2 regions of the Streptomyces spinoverrucosus genome follow, and region 1 is predicted to be linked to the other one. Evidence: riboswitches for the same ligand, from Rfam matches in the RefSeq annotation. Region 1 holds a riboswitch; the other holds the start of a gene.
What was found. Region 1 has a riboswitch for cyclic di-AMP ahead of I2W78_RS20725 (M23 family metallopeptidase). Riboswitches for the same ligand answer to the same signal wherever they lie in the genome.

Region 2: linked by a shared signal. The riboswitch ahead of I2W78_RS23465 (transglycosylase family protein) and the one ahead of I2W78_RS20725 (M23 family metallopeptidase) in region 1 are both predicted to bind cyclic di-AMP.

The regions. Positions count from the first base shown of each region.
Region 1 covers NZ_JADPZX010000001.1:4,575,774-4,583,315, forward strand. The annotation lists gene I2W78_RS20700 (hypothetical protein) at 1-251, opposite strand, end outside; gene I2W78_RS20705 (RNA polymerase sigma factor) at 346-846, opposite strand; gene I2W78_RS20710 (phosphopantetheine-binding protein) at 1,192-1,452, opposite strand; tRNA gene I2W78_RS20715 (tRNA-Met) at 1,642-1,715, shown strand; gene I2W78_RS20720 (PP2C family protein-serine/threonine phosphatase) at 2,302-3,399, shown strand; cyclic di-AMP (ydaO/yuaA leader) riboswitch at 3,591-3,770, shown strand; gene I2W78_RS20725 (M23 family metallopeptidase) at 3,782-4,831, shown strand; gene I2W78_RS20730 (PrsW family intramembrane metalloprotease) at 4,922-6,232, opposite strand; gene trmB (tRNA (guanosine(46)-N7)-methyltransferase TrmB) at 6,275-7,108, opposite strand.
Region 2 covers NZ_JADPZX010000001.1:5,157,295-5,164,836, forward strand. The annotation lists gene I2W78_RS23455 (cytochrome P450 family protein) at 1-407, shown strand, start outside; gene I2W78_RS23460 (LysM peptidoglycan-binding domain-containing protein) at 735-1,865, shown strand; cyclic di-AMP (ydaO/yuaA leader) riboswitch at 2,075-2,254, shown strand; gene I2W78_RS23465 (transglycosylase family protein) at 2,259-2,936, shown strand; gene eno (phosphopyruvate hydratase) at 3,215-4,495, shown strand; gene I2W78_RS23475 (FtsB family cell division protein) at 4,595-5,071, shown strand; gene I2W78_RS23480 (DUF501 domain-containing protein) at 5,112-5,735, shown strand; gene I2W78_RS23485 (Ppx/GppA phosphatase family protein) at 5,732-6,706, shown strand; gene I2W78_RS23490 (hypothetical protein) at 6,814-7,050, opposite strand.

The DNA of each region.
Region 1 (7,542 bases):
GCGTTCGCGGCGCCCGCGAGGGCGGCCACCGGGTTGGCGACCCCGCCCAGGGCGGACAGCGCGCTCACCGTGCGCAGCACGTCACCGGGCAGCCCGGTCAGCGCCTGCACGGACTGCGCCGGGGTGAGCCATTCCAGGCCGTCCCGGTCGTCGCTCTTCCGGTCGAGAATTTCGTCGAAGGCCTTCTTCGTGCTGTCGGCGATGTCGCCGATGAAATCCTTGATGGTGTCCTGGGTGTTGTTCTTTCCCACGCTCACTGCCTTTCATCTCGCCGGTCCGCCGACATTCGGGAACCGTCCTCGCGGAATTTATGGAAGTGCCGGAAAAGGAAAACCACGGAACGTGCTAGGCCGCCGCCCCGTCCAGCGCACGCGCGCACATCAGCCGCAACCGCGCCCGCCCCCGGGTAAACGCACCCTCGGCCGCCTTGACCGAAATCTGATGCATACGCGCGAATTCCAGGGTGGAGATGCCCTGGACCCGGGCGAGCACCACCTGCCGCTCCCGGCCGCGCAGCAGGTCAACCTGCCCGAGGAGCCAGCGCCCGAAGTCCTGGTCGCACACGCCCTCGTCGGGCAGCTCGGGCACCCCCACCTGCACGGCCCGGCGCAGCAGCCGGTGGCGCCGCTCCTGCTCGCGGTAGTGATCGGCACACAGCCGCAGCGCGACCGAGGTGAGAAACGGCCCGATCCGCTCGCGGTCCAGGCTGCCGTGCGCGGCGGCCCGCAGCATGGCCTCATGGACACAGTCCTCGGCGTCCTGCGCGTTCGGCAGCCGGCGCCGGACCAGCCGCAGGAGCCTTTCCCGGTGCCCGGCGATCTCGGTCCAGGAAAATTCCCGGCCCACATCCTTGGATACCGGAATCTCGGTTGAGCCGTGAAGTTCTCCGGAGTAATTCAAGAAATCCCCCTCCGCCCGTCACCCGACAACTGTCCGCCCGGGGCCGGAGACAAACGGTCGCAATGGACGTCCACTCATCCGCATGAAACCGACCAAAAGCCCCGGCGCAGGCTTCCGTTTCGTGCTACAAATCGAGGGCGGAACCACCCGACGGCCCATTTTCTCAACGGGTTGGCCGACCGCTTATTACAGCGGAAACGTGCCGCCGTCACACAGAAACGTGCCATCACTGGGGAAAGCCTCACCACGGCGGTGCGGGGCGGGCTGATGGGGGGCGAGGACCGCGCGACGTCAGGACGCGTCGTGGAAGGCCAGGAAGGCGTCACCGAGGGTGGAGGCGGGGGAGAGGTCCAGCGCCTCGTCGGGCAGCCTGACGCCGAACTCCTCCTCCACGGCCACGACGAGTTCCAGCATGGCCGGCGAGTCCATGCCGAGGCTCTCGAAGGTCGCGTCGGCGGTCAGCCGACTCGGACTCACCGGCACTTCGAGGTGGTGGGCGATCAGCGCGACCAGCGGCTCGGGCAACCCGGTCCGTCCTGTGGCCTGGGGCATACGGAGTGCTCCTGTTCGTTCTCCGAGCCGTTCTTCCTGCCGTTCCTGACAAGAAGAACGCGCGACACGGACGACCGGCCACTGCTCGATCGGGTGGTCCACGAGAGCCGGAAAAGGCCGGTCAGTGGCGGCGGGCGGAAACGGTGGCGCGACCGGTCCCGCGCATGGCGTACACTGGTGTCACACCGACGCGGGGTGGAGCAGCTCGGTAGCTCGCTGGGCTCATAACCCAGAGGTCGCAGGTTCAAATCCTGTCCCCGCTACTGAAGGCCCGGGGCCGGAATCCAGATCATGGATTCCGGCCCCGAGTCGTTTCTACCCGGCCTCATCCGGTCGGCCCTTCCGACTGGTCCCGCACACCCACTCCGGGAACCCTGGACAGGTGCGGTGACCTGCGTGGTAGGAGACGACAGTGCGGCCTGCGGAGCCAGAAGGAGAGCGACCGCACGCCGGCCCCGGCGGCCGCGCCCCCGAGGACCCGAGCCGCGACACCGCCCCCGCCCACCCCAGCGACTCTCCCGCCTCCGGCCCTGACCGCTCAGGCGAATCTCCCGCCCCTGACGGCCGCGTCCCCGAGGAACCGAGCCGGGATACCGCCCCTGCCTCCGGCCGCTCCGGCGACTCTCCCGCCTCCGGCCCCGCCCGCCCCGGCGATTCCCGCGCCTCCGGCCGCCCCGGCGACTCTCCCGCCTCCGGCCGCCCCGGCGACTCTCCCGCCCCCGCCCGCCCCGGCGACTCCCCCACCCCCGCCCCCGCCCGCCCCGGCGACTCCCCCACCCCACCCGCCCCAGCAACCCCCCCACCCTCGCCCGCCCCGCACCCCCCGTACCGCCCCCCGAGGAACGGCCCATCTCCTACGCCCGCACCATCGTCCGCGCCCTCCCCGTCCTGCTTCTCCTCATCGGTGGCTGCTACGACTACTTCACCCCGCGCGGCTTCACCGCCGCTCCCTTCCTCACGGCCGCCCCGCTGATCGCCGCCCCGCTTCTCTCCCGCCGCGCCACCCTCCTCACCGGCGTCGCCGCCGTCGCCGTGGTGCTCGCGCTGCACATCCGGTACGGCACCCTGCCGCACGTCGACGCGTTCACCGAGACGCTCACCGTGGCCACGGTCGCCGCCCTCGCCGTGCTGATCAACGTGCTCGTCCGGCGCAGTCACGCCCGCCTCGACTCCGCCTGGGAGATCGCCGAGGCCGCCCAGCTGGCGGTGCTGCCGGAGCCGATGGAGCTGATCGGCGGGTTCGAGATCGCCGCGCGCTACGAGGCCGCGCAGGCGGACGCCTTCATCGGCGGCGATCTGTACGCGGTGCAGGACAGCCCGTACGGCGTACGGCTCGTGGTCGGGGACGTGCGCGGCAAGGGCATGGGGGCGGTGGCGGCGGTCGCGGTGGTCATCGGGGCGTTCCGCGAGGCCGCCGAGCACGAGACGACGCTGGAGGCGGTGGCGCAGCGGCTGGAGCGGGCGCTGACGCGCGAGGGCACCCGGCGCGACAGGATCGACGCCTTCGAGGGGTTCACCACCGCCGTACTCGCCGAGCTCCCGCACGACGACGGCGTCGTACGGATCCTCAACCGCGGCCATCCACCACCCCTGATGCTGTACGCGGACGGCACCGTGAGTCCGCTGCCCGCCCGGGACCCGGCGCTGCCGCTCGGCATGGGCGAACTGGGCGCCTGGCCGGACCGCGCGGAGGAGTCCCGCTTCCCGGGCGGGGCGACCCTGCTGCTGTACACCGACGGCCTGTCCGAGGCCCGTGACACGCGGGGCGCCTTCTACGACCCGGCGGTCCGGCTGGCCGGCCGGACCTTCGGCGGACCCGGCGAACTGCTGTGCGTGGTGGCCGAAGAAGTACGCAGGCACAGCGGCGGCGGCGCCACCGACGACATGGCTCTGCTCGCCGTCCGCCGACCGTCACCGGGGGTGAGCGAACGAACGCCCTCCGCATAACAACTGACATACAGTCAGATTCGGTTACGGTCCTGAACGGCGGTCAACTCGCCCGATTTTCGCCGTTCATGGCCTGTACGTCCTGGCAGAAAACGTTAATGATCAAGTGGAACAGCTTGGAAATCAGGCCCCGGTTCTATTAACGTCCGATAACGCAGCGCGGTCGTCCCAGCCGTCACAAGAGGCGGCTCCGTGCGCACGCGCCGAATCCCGCGCGAGGCCCTCACCGGCCACACAAGGGAACCGGGGAACCACCACCTTGGGGTGAATCGGGCGTAAGCCGCCGTACCAGTACGGCTTGTTTACGCGCGTAGGAGACCTTCCTGCTCCGAACCCGTCAGCTAACCCGGTAGGCGAGAAGGAAGGAAAGGAGTACGCCTACGTGGCGTCCAACCGGCCTGCCCCACAAGCCCCGTTCGTGCCGGACCAGCGCTCCGCCGACCGCACCGAGACGTTCGTCTACGGCGCACAGCGCACCGACGAGGGCCCGTGGGAGGAGTGGAACCCCACCGCGGAGACCATCCGTCCCGTACGCGGCCGGCATCGCGTCACCAAGCAGCGCGGCGGCGGACTCGCCCGCAGCTCCACGGTTCTCGGCGTCGGCGTCATAGCCGCGGTCGGCGCGGGCGGCATGGCCAGCGCGAACACCGGCAAGCCGCCGGTGTCGATCTCCATGCCCGACCTGCCCTCCGTCGGCGCGCTGATATCCGACGACGACTCCGGCTCCGCCGACACCAAGACCGCGACCGCCCCGCTCAGCAGCCTCGGCACGACCGCCGAGGACACCGCGGAGGGCACCACCGACGCCGGTGAGGCACTGCGCGCCCGCATCATCGCGCAGGCCGAGCAGCAGCAGGAGCAGGTCGAGACCAAGGCCGCCGCCGAGGCCGCGGCCGCCGCCGAGAAGGCCGCCGCCGAAGCCGCCGCCAAGGCGGAGAAGGAGGCCAAGGAGAAGGCCGCCGCCGCCAAGGCGAAGGCCGAGCAGGAGGCCCGCGAGAAGGCCGAGGCCGAGCGGCTCGCCGCACTGGCCAAGCAGTTCGCGCTGCCGACCTCCTCGTACACCATCACCTCCACCTTCGGCCAGGCCGGCGCCCTGTGGTCGTCCGGCTACCACACGGGCCTCGACTTCGCCGCGCCGAGCGGCACGCCCATCAAGGCCGTCCACAGCGGCACCATCACCGAGGCGGGCTGGAACGGGTCGTACGGCTACAAGACCGTGCTCACCCTCGACGACGGCACCGAGATCTGGTACGCCCACCAGTCCTCGATCGGCGTCAGCGTCGGCCAGAAGGTCGCCACCGGCGATGTGATCGGCCGCGTGGGCGCGACCGGCAACGTGACCGGGGCCCACCTGCACCTGGAGGTGCACACCGGCGGGTCCGGCGGGATCGACCCGCTGGCCTGGCTGCGGAGCAAGGGCCTCAACCCCTGAGACACGCTTCTCACGAACCCCGGCGGTCCTGACGGCAACCCCCCGACGTCAGGGCTGCCGGTTTCGGCTGTCCGAGGTTCTTCGCGCGTCCTACGAGCGGTACGGGTTGTACGCCGGGTAGGGCGCCGTCGGCCCCTGCATCGGTGCCCAGCCGTACACCGGCGGCATCATCACCGGCACCGGCGGCGCGGTCACCCGTGCCGCGTACTCCAGCGCGGGGCGGGCGATCTCGCGGCGGCTCCACAGCTCCTGGAGCAGCTCGCGTTCCCGTACGACGAAGTCCGCCCGGGCGCGGCCCCGGCGGCCCCGAGCCCGAAGGAAGGCCAGCGACGTGGCGTACGCCTCGTACTGCGCGACCGCCCGGGCGGCCGGCTTTCCGAGGTGGTGGCCGGCGTACTCGCGGGCCAGGCGGCGGGCCCGCATCGAGCCGAGGGTGAAGGGTTCGGCGGGCGCGAGCCAGCCGGCGACGACGTAGGCCGGGAGTTCCTCGCGGACGGTCCGCAGCTCCCGCTGCCGCGTCCAGATCACCAGCCAGGTGAGCAGCCCGAACGCGGGGACCATGAAGCCGCCGTACACCGCGAAGAAGCCGTAGCCGCCGAAGGTCGCCGAGCCGTTCCAGAAGGCGTGCATGCCCATCGCGAGCAGCAGCCCGGCCGGTGGCAGCAGCACGCGGCGCAGCCGCTGGCGCTCCCCGGCGAGCGCGGCGATGCCGAAGCCGATGCCGGTGAGCACGGTGAACAGGGGGTGCGCGAACGGCGACATGATGACCCGCACGAAGAAGGTCGCCGCGGTCACGGAGGCGATCCCGCTGTGGCCGGCCAGCTGGTCGGTGCCGAAGGCGGTGCCGAGGTAGAGGATGTTCTCGGTGAAGGCGAAGCCGGTGGCGGTGACGCCGGCTATGACGACGCCGTCGAGGATTCCGGTGAAGTCGCGGCGCCGGAAGAGGAAGAGCAGCAGGATCGCGGCCGCTTTCGCGGACTCCTCGACGATCGGGGCTATGACCGTGGCGCCCCAGGTGTCCGCGCTGGTCGGGTCGGCGGTCGCGGTGGCTATCCATCGGGTCGCGAAGCTGTTCGCGACGATCGCTATCAGCGCGGCCGCGCAGGCACCCCAGGCGAAGGCGAACAGCAGATTCCGCCAGGGGCCGGGCTCGACCCGGTCCAGCCAGCGGAAGGCGGCTATGAGCAGCGGTACGGGCAGGATCGCGAGGCCGAGACCGACCAGGAAGCCCTCGGTGCCGGTCTGTTCCCGGACCAGGGCGAGGATCACCAGCCCGGACAGCGCGAGCAACGTGATCAGCGCGCCGTACCGCACCCACCGCTTCTGCCACCAGTGCGCGTGCCGCAGGGTGCCGCCGGTGGGCATGCCGGGGTTCGTCGGGTACGGGGGACTGGTCGCCACGGCATTGACCCTAACGAGGGGAGGTGCGAACGAGGGAAGGTTTTACTGCTGCTGACCTGCGCGCCGGTCGTCGTGCGGTACGCGGCGGAAGAGCAGGTCGTTCACCACATGACCCTTGTCCAGCCCCTGCCCCTCGAAACGGGTGCGCGGGCGGAAGTGGGGGCGCGGCGCGAAACCACCGTCGGGCCGGGTGTTCTCGAAGGCGGGGTGCGCGGTGAGCACCTCCAGCATCTGCTCGGCGTACGGCTCCCAGTCGGTCGCGCAGTGCAGGATCGCGCCCGGCTTCAGGCGGCTCGCGGCGAGGGTGAGGAAGTCCGGCTGGATCAGGCGGCGCTTGTGGTGCCGCTTCTTGGGCCAGGGGTCGGGGAAGAAGACGCGCAGCCCGGCCAGGGAGTCGGGGGTGAGCATCTCGCGCAGCAGGATGATGGCGTCCCCGTTGGCCACGCGGACGTTGCTCAGGCCGCTCTGGTCGGCGAGGTTGAGCAGATTGCCCTGGCCGGGGGTGTGTACGTCCACGGCGAGGATGTTGGTGTCCGGGTCGGCGGCGGCCATCTGGGCGGTGGCCTCGCCCATGCCGAAGCCGATCTCCAGCACGACAGGGTTGTCGTTGCCGAACAGCTCGGCGAGGTCGAGGACCCGTCGCCCGTCGATGTCCAGCCCCCACTTGGGCCACAGCCGCTGCAACGCGTCCGCCTGCCCCGCGGTCACCCGGCTCCGCCGTGGCTGGAAACTCCGGATCCGCCGCTCGAAGTGCGAACCGGCGGGGTCCGCCTTGGGACCGTCCGGAAAGCGCGGCTCACCCTTGGCCCGCGTGTGGCGGATACCGCCGTCAGGGGTGGGGTGGGGGGCTTCGGGGGTGTTCAGGGAGTCAGACACAGTGGATTCGATTTTACGGCGTTCCCATCCGGACGGATCCGGGCACGGCCACCGAGGACGGGTGTGTGGGGGCTGCGGGTGAGCGTGCGCAGGCTGGGGGCGGGTGTGTGGGGGCTGCGGGCGGGCGTGCGGGGGATTCGGGTGCGGCCGCCGAGGATTGGCCTGCGGGGTCTGCGGGCGGGCGTGTGGGATCTGCGGGCGCGCGTGTGGGGTCTGCGGGTGAGCGTGCGCAGGCTGGGGGCGGGTGTGTGGGGGCTGCGGGCGGGCGTGCGGGGGATTCGGGTGCGGCCGCCGAGGATTGGCCTGCGGGGTCTGCGGACGGGCGTGTGGGATCTGTGGGCGCGCGTGTGGGGTCTGCGGGCGAGCGGGCAGCGGCTGCGGGCGCGCCTGCGGGGGCCGCGTGCGAGCAGGCGGGGGCTGTGGACGGGCCGGCG
Region 2 (7,542 bases), 580 kb from region 1:
TGCTCGAAACCGGCGTGGAGGAACTCCTGCGCTACGACGGCCCGGTCGAGCTGGCCACCTGGCGGTTCGCCACACAGCCGCTCACCATCGGCGGTCAGGACATCGCACCCGGCGACCCCGTCCTCGTCGTACTCGCGGCCGCCGACCGGGATCCGGAGCGGTTCGCGGACCCGGACACCCTCGACCTCGCCCGCCGTGACAACCAGCACCTCGGCTACGGCCACGGCATCCACTACTGCCTCGGCGCGCCGCTCGCCCGCCTGGAGGGCCAGACCGCGCTCGCCACCCTCCTGACCCGCCTCCCGGACCTGCGACTCGCGGTGGATCCGGGCGACTTGCGGTGGCGTGGCGGGCTCATCATGCGCGGACTGCGGACGTTGCCGGTGGAGTTCACGCCCGTTCCGTAGCCGCCCGACACAAACTGGGCGAGCCGCCCGACACAACCCGGGCGAGCCGCCCGACACAACCCGGGCGAGCCGCCCGACACAACCCGGGCGTAAAGGCGCGCCACGACCCCAGGGCAAAGGAACAGCACAAACCCGGGCAACACAAAGGCGCGGCACAAACCCCGGGGACCAGCGTAAACATGACACGCACTCAACTCTGTGATCTTCACGTGATCTGCGCGGCATTAACTTGTGACAAGTGATCGACTGCCGATACGTTCACCCATCAGCGCGGCCCCCCGCATCACCCGCCGCGCAGGTCCCTGCTGTCTCGCGAAAGGCCGCCGCATGCTCTCCGGGAACGGTCGTCACCGTCGCCCCCGCCAGGCACCCGCTCTCGTCGTCGCGGCCGGTGTGACCGGCTCCGCCATCGCCATCCCCCTCCTCGGCGCCACCGGCGCGAGTGCGGCCAGCGGGACGACCTGGGACCGGGTCGCGGAGTGCGAGACCGGTGGCTCCTGGAGCGCGGACACGGGCAACGGGTACTTCGGCGGGCTGCAACTCTCCCAGGAGGACTGGGAGAAGTACGGTGGCCTCACCTATGCGGCGAGCGCGGACCGGGCCAGCCGTTCGCAGCAGATCGCCGTCGCCGAGAAGGTCCTCGCGAACCAGGGCGTCGGCGCGTGGGCGACCTGCGGTCCGCTCGTCGGGCTCGACACGGACTCCTCGGCGGCCCGCGTCGACACCGGCGTGGCCGGTGATGCGTCGAGTACGCCGTTGGATACGAGATCCAGCGATTCAGGAAGTCTGTCCAACTCGCTTGGATTGTCCAACTCATCCGGCAGCTCCTACGGCGGCGACACCGGCAGCTCCGACGACTCAAACGGGACCGACGACTCCAACAGCTCCAATGGGGCCAACAGTTCCAATGGGCCCAGCAGATCCGATGCACCCACAGATTCCACCAAACCCACAGAATCGGGCGAATCCACCTCACCCTCCGGCTCCGCCACCCCCGCCACCCCCACCACCTCTCCGTCCGACCCCTCCTCCGGGCCCAGCGGATCCGCCACGTCCCCCGGCTCCAGCGAATCCCCCGAATCGGGCGAATCCCCCTCAACTTCCCTGCTTCCTGGCGTGTCGTCGACCTCGCCGAACACCTCCAGCCTCACCGACACGGGGGCTCTCCTCGGCTCCGGCAAGCACCGCGGGCACAGTGCGGACGAGGGTGCGGCCGACGGTCGTACCGTCGAATCCTCAGGGCGGCACGCCTCGCGCGGTGGGGCCACCACCCGTGCGGCCGTCGACGGTTCGTACACGGTCCGGGAGGGCGACAGCCTCTGGGGGATCGCCGACTCCCTTGGTGTGCAAGGCGGATGGTCCGCGCTCTACGCCGAGAACAAGGACGCCCTCGGCACCGACCCCGACCGCATCCTCCCCGGTCAGACGCTCGATGTCGGCGTCGAGTCGGGCGACTAGCGGTCGCGGGAAATCGCCCACGAACAGCGGGAGTTCACGTCACATTTCGCGCTGAATGTCCGTTTTGGCGAAAGTGTGGGATGAGTCTCAGAAGCCCTGATCGTCTTTGAAATTCCGCCGATCGCGTGTCTACGGTCATGACCGCTCGCCAACGCGAGCCCCGGTTGCCGCAACGCCGAATCCTGCCAGCGGCTGCCCGGGAACAGTCGTCGCGTCAAGCGCCGTAGGCAGGAGCGGGGGACCCAAGGTAAGTGCCGGGCCCGGCAGTTGAGGCGACTCAGCGCCGGCACCGGCTTGGGGTGAAGCCATGCCTTCTACGGAGGTGTGGCCGGGCAACTCATCCGGCCCGAACCCGACAGCTCACCTCGCAGGCGTCGGTGAGGGGATCCAACCATGCTGTTTTCCAGCAAGGGCAAGCACCGTCGTCCGTCCAAGGCCGTTCGCGCCATCGCCGCCGTCGGCGTCACCGGCGCCGCCGCCGTCGCCGCCCCGCTGATGGCGGCCGGCGGCGCCTCCGCAGCCACCGCCTCCGAGTGGGACGCCGTCGCCCAGTGCGAGTCCGGCGGCAACTGGTCCATCAACACCGGCAACGGTTACTACGGCGGTCTGCAGTTCTCCGCCTCGACCTGGGCCGCGTACGGCGGCACGCAGTTCGCCGCCACGGCCGACCAGGCCTCCAAGGAGCAGCAGATCCAGATCGCCGAGAAGGTGCTCGCGGGTCAGGGCAAGGGCGCCTGGCCGGTCTGCGGCAAGGGCCTGTCGAACGCCGCCTACGCCGGCGGCGGCTCCACCGACACCTCGTCCGAGGACACCGCCTCCCGGGCCACCGAGCAGCAGTCGGCCTCCCGTTCACAGGAGCGCCCCGCCGCGAAGGAGACGGTCACCACCCCGACCGGCGAGAAGGTCGAGAAGGGTGACGGCGAGTACAAGGTCGTCGAGGGCGACACCCTCAGCACCATCGCCGCCGAGCACGACGTCAAGGGCGGATGGGAGAAGCTGTTCCAGCTGAACAAGGACATCGTCGAGGACGCCGACCTCATCTACCCGGGCCAGCAGCTGCACCTGAAGTAATACGGGTCCAGATACGGTCCGAGGGACAGACCCCCGTGAGGGTCCCCCCGTCCCCACGGGCTCCCCGCCCCGGTGCGTGTTCCCCCGTACGCACCGGGGCGGGGCTTTTTATGTCACCGTTGTGCATCGACGTCTTTGTTCCGTTCGGAAACAATTTACTCTCGGTTCCGTCCACGAGATGGGCGACCGGCTGGCCGATCGCACGGAGCCGGTTAGGCTCGTCTCGCAGAGCCGCTGCGGTCCTGCTGAACCGCGTCACATCCACGAAGGAGATGCTCGTGCCGTCCATCGACGTCGTCGTAGCCCGGGAAATCCTGGACTCCCGAGGCAACCCCACGGTCGAGGTCGAGGTCGGCCTCGACGACGGCAGCACGGGTCGTGCCGCCGTCCCGTCCGGCGCCTCCACCGGCGCCTTCGAGGCCATCGAGCTCCGCGACGGCGACCCCAACCGCTACCTCGGCAAGGGCGTCGAGAAGGCCGTCCTGGCCGTCATCGAGCAGATCGGCCCGGAGCTGGTCGGTTACGACGCCACCGAGCAGCGCCTGATCGACCAGGCCATGTTCGACCTGGACGCCACCGACAACAAGGGCTCCCTCGGCGCCAACGCCATCCTCGGCGTCTCGCTGGCCGTCGCGCACGCCGCCTCCGAGGCCAGCGACCTGCCGCTGTTCCGCTACCTGGGCGGCCCCAACGCGCACCTGCTGCCGGTGCCGATGATGAACATCCTGAACGGCGGCTCGCACGCCGACTCCAACGTGGACATCCAGGAGTTCATGATCGCCCCGATCGGCGCGGAGTCCTTCTCCGAGGCCCTGCGCTGGGGCGCCGAGGTCTACCACACCCTGAAGAAGGTCCTGAAGAACAAGGGCCTGGCCACCGGCCTCGGCGACGAGGGCGGCTTCGCCCCGAACCTCGGCTCCAACCGCGACGCCCTCGACCTCATCCTGGAGGCGATCAAGGAGGCCGGCTACACCCCCGGCGAGCAGATCGCCCTCGCCCTCGACGTCGCCGCGTCCGAGTTCTACAAGGACGGCGTGTACGTCTTCGAGGGCAAGGAGCGCTCGGCCGCCGAGATGACCGAGTACTACGCCGAGCTGGTCGACGCGTACCCGCTGGTCTCCATCGAGGACCCGCTGTTCGAGGACGACTGGGAGGGCTGGAAGACCATCACCGCCAAGCTCGGTGACAAGGTCCAGCTCGTCGGTGACGACCTGTTCGTCACCAACCCGGAGCGCCTGGCCCGCGGCATCGAGGAGGGCGCCGGCAACGCGCTGCTGGTCAAGGTCAACCAGATCGGCTCGCTGACCGAGACCCTGGACGCCGTCGAGCTGGCCCAGCGCAACGGTTTCAAGTGCATGATGTCCCACCGCTCCGGCGAGACCGAGGACGTCACCATCGCCGACCTCGCCGTCGCCACCAACTGCGGCCAGATCAAGACCGGCGCCCCGGCCCGCTCCGAGCGTGTCGCCAAGTACAACCAGCTGCTGCGCATCGAGGAGATCCTCGACGACGCCGCGGTGTACGCGGGCCGCTCGGCCTTTCCCCGCTTCAAGGGCTGAGTGATCACCGCCTCGTAGGAAGCGTCGTACGTACGTCCCCGTACTCGGTCCCGTACCGTGTGCGGGGACGTACGCGCGTGGACGGGAGGCGGAAACCAGATGGCCGTGAAGGACCGGGACCGTTTCTCCACCGCGACCAGGATCCGGCTGCTCGGCGAACAGACGGCGGCCCGCGTCTACCGCTCCCAGACCCGCCGCCAGGCCCGCCGCTCCCGGCTGACCGGCCGCGCCGCACTGCTCGCGCTCGTCGTCTGCTCGCTGGTCGTCGCCCTCGCCTATCCGATAAGGCAGTACGTCGCCCAGCGCGCCGAGATCGCCGACCTGCGGCGGGAGAAGCAGCAGGCCCAGCAGCGGGTCGAGGAACTGCGCGACCTCAAGGCACGCTGGCAGGACGACGCGTACGCGGAGCAGCAGATCCGGCAGCGGCTGCATTATGTGATGCCCGGGGAGACCGGCTACGTAGTGATCGACCCGGACGCGACACGCCAGTCGCGTGCCGACTCGGAGGCGGCCGACCGCCCCTGGTACGCGAACGTCTGGGACGGCGTCGACAAGTCCGATGCCGCCGACCAGTGACGCCGACCAGAGACAAAGACAGAAAGACTCTCGTACAGACATGGACACGCCCCCGCCGCCCACCGCGCGCACCGAGCCCACCGACGCGGACGTCGAGGCCTTCGAGCAGCAGCTCGGGCGGCCGCCGCGCGGGCTGCGCGCCATCGCGCACCGCTGCCCGTGCGGGCAGCCGGACGTCGTGGAGACGGCCCCGCGGCTGCCCGACGGCACGCCCTTCCCGACGCTGTACTACCTGACGTGCCCGCGGGCCTCGTCGGCCATCGGCACGCTGGAGGCCGAGGGCGTGATGAAGGAGATGACGGCCCGGCTGGAGACCGACCCGGAACTCGCCGCCGCGTACCGCGTCGCGCACGAGGACTACATCCGGCGCCGGGACGAGATCGAGGAGCTGAAGGGCTTCCCGAGCGCGGGCGGCATGCCGGACCGGGTGAAGTGCCTGCACGTGCTCGTGGCGCACAGCCTGGCCGCCGGACCGGGCGTGAACCCGCTCGGCGACGAGGCGCTGGCCATGCTGCCGGAGTGGTGGCGCAAGGGGCCGTGCGTGACGCTCGCGGGGCCGCCGCAGGGCGAGGGCTGGGAAGTCGACGGTGACGAGTCCGGCTACTTCGCCGCGCGGCCCGTGGACTCCGATGCCGACGCCGAGGCCGAGGAGGACGACAAATGACCCGTGTGGCCGCCGTCGACTGCGGTACGAACTCCATCCGGCTCCTCGTGGCCGACGCGACAGTGTTGAACAGCGCCTCCGGCGCTGTGGCCACCGGCGAACTGGTCGACCTGGACCGCCGGATGACGATCGTGCGGCTCGGCCAGGGCGTCGACCGCACCGGACGGCTCGCCCCCGAGGCGCTGGAGCGGACCTTCGCGGCCTGCCGGGAGTACGCCGCGATCATCAAGGAGCACGGCGCCGAGCGGGTCCGTTTCGTCGCCACCTCCGCCTCCCGGGACGCCGAGAACCGGGACGAGTTCGTGCGCGGGGTCATCGACATCCTCGGCGTCGAGCCCGAGGTCATCACCGGCGACGAGGAGGCCGAGTTCTCCTTCACCGGCGCGACGAAGGAGCTGGCGGGGCGTGCGGACCTGCACCGGCCCTACCTCGTCGTGGACATCGGCGGTGGGTCGACCGAGTTCGTCGTCGGCGAGGAGCACGTCCGCGCCGCGCGTTCCGTGGACGTCGGCTGTGTGCGGATGACCGAGCGCCACCTGGTCCGCGACGGCGTCGTCTCCGACCCGCCGTCCGAGGAGCAGATCGCGGCGATGCGGGCCGACATCGAGGCGGCTCTCGACCTCGCCGAGGAGACGGTTCCGCTGCGCGAGGCCAGGACGCTGGTGGGGCTGGCCGGTTCGGTCACCACGGTGTCGGCGATCGCCCAGGACCTGCCCGAGTACGACTCGACCCGCATCCACCACTCCAGGGTCACCCGCGACCGGGTCCGCGAGATCACCGACTGGCTGCTGCACTCCACCCACGCCGAGCGGGCGGCGGTGCCGTCCATGCACCCCGGGCGCGTCGACGTGATCGCCGCCGGGGCCCTCGTACTGCTGTCGATCATGGAACGGATAGGCGCCGAGGAGGTCGTCGTCAGCGAGCACGACATCCTCGACGGGATCGCGTTCTCCGTTGCGGCGGGCGGGTGACGCAGGACGCGGAAGCGGATGCGCACGGCTGACCCGCCGTGACGCGGAACGGCCCCGGTTCCTCGTGGAGAGGAACCGGGGCCGTTCGTTTCGGCCTGTGCGGTCCGTCAGTTGCAGAGCAGGACGAGGATGCCGGTGCATTCCTCGTCGCCGCCTCCGCCGTAACTGTGTCGAGTTGGACTCGACTCGACGGCCGTGGCCTTCGTGGTGACGTGGTGGACGGGTGTGGCCGCCGCAGCGGATGCGGCCGTCACGACGCCCACGCCAAGAGCGATGCCCAGGGCAGCGCCGACCGAAATTATGCGCGAAGTGGCCCGCAGAAGGGCCTTCTGTGAGGTGATCATGCCTGCACGCTATGCACGGTTCTGGCGAATTTCGCGCGGAGCGTGGCTACCGGGTGACGGGGGCCGCGGCGGGCGACGCGGGGCGTGTCCGCGGGGTGGTCCGGGTCTCGTTTGCTACCGATCGGTAGCTATCGGCTGAGCAGGTCGGCTAGCGTATGAGCGCTCCGAGAGGCACTTTCAGGCCCCTCGCCCATCCCTCCCGGCTGCCCGCTCAAGAAAGTTCGTGAAGTTCTTCACAAGGAATTCGGCCCTGTGGGACTACGGATAGGTGCCGGTTGGTCCTTCCGAGGGATGAACAGGCCCTTGAACGTGTCCGGACGGGAGGTGTAAGGAGGCTACGAAGACCCCTCCCCGGAGCCTGCTTCCGTCCACTCACAAGGGCTTCCGCGAGCCAGAGAGGCAGCTCACGCGGCATTGACAACGGGCCGCATCGCGCCGTGGTTCCCGTCGATGACCATGACCTGCGTCACGCGGGCCGGGGAGTGTAGCACA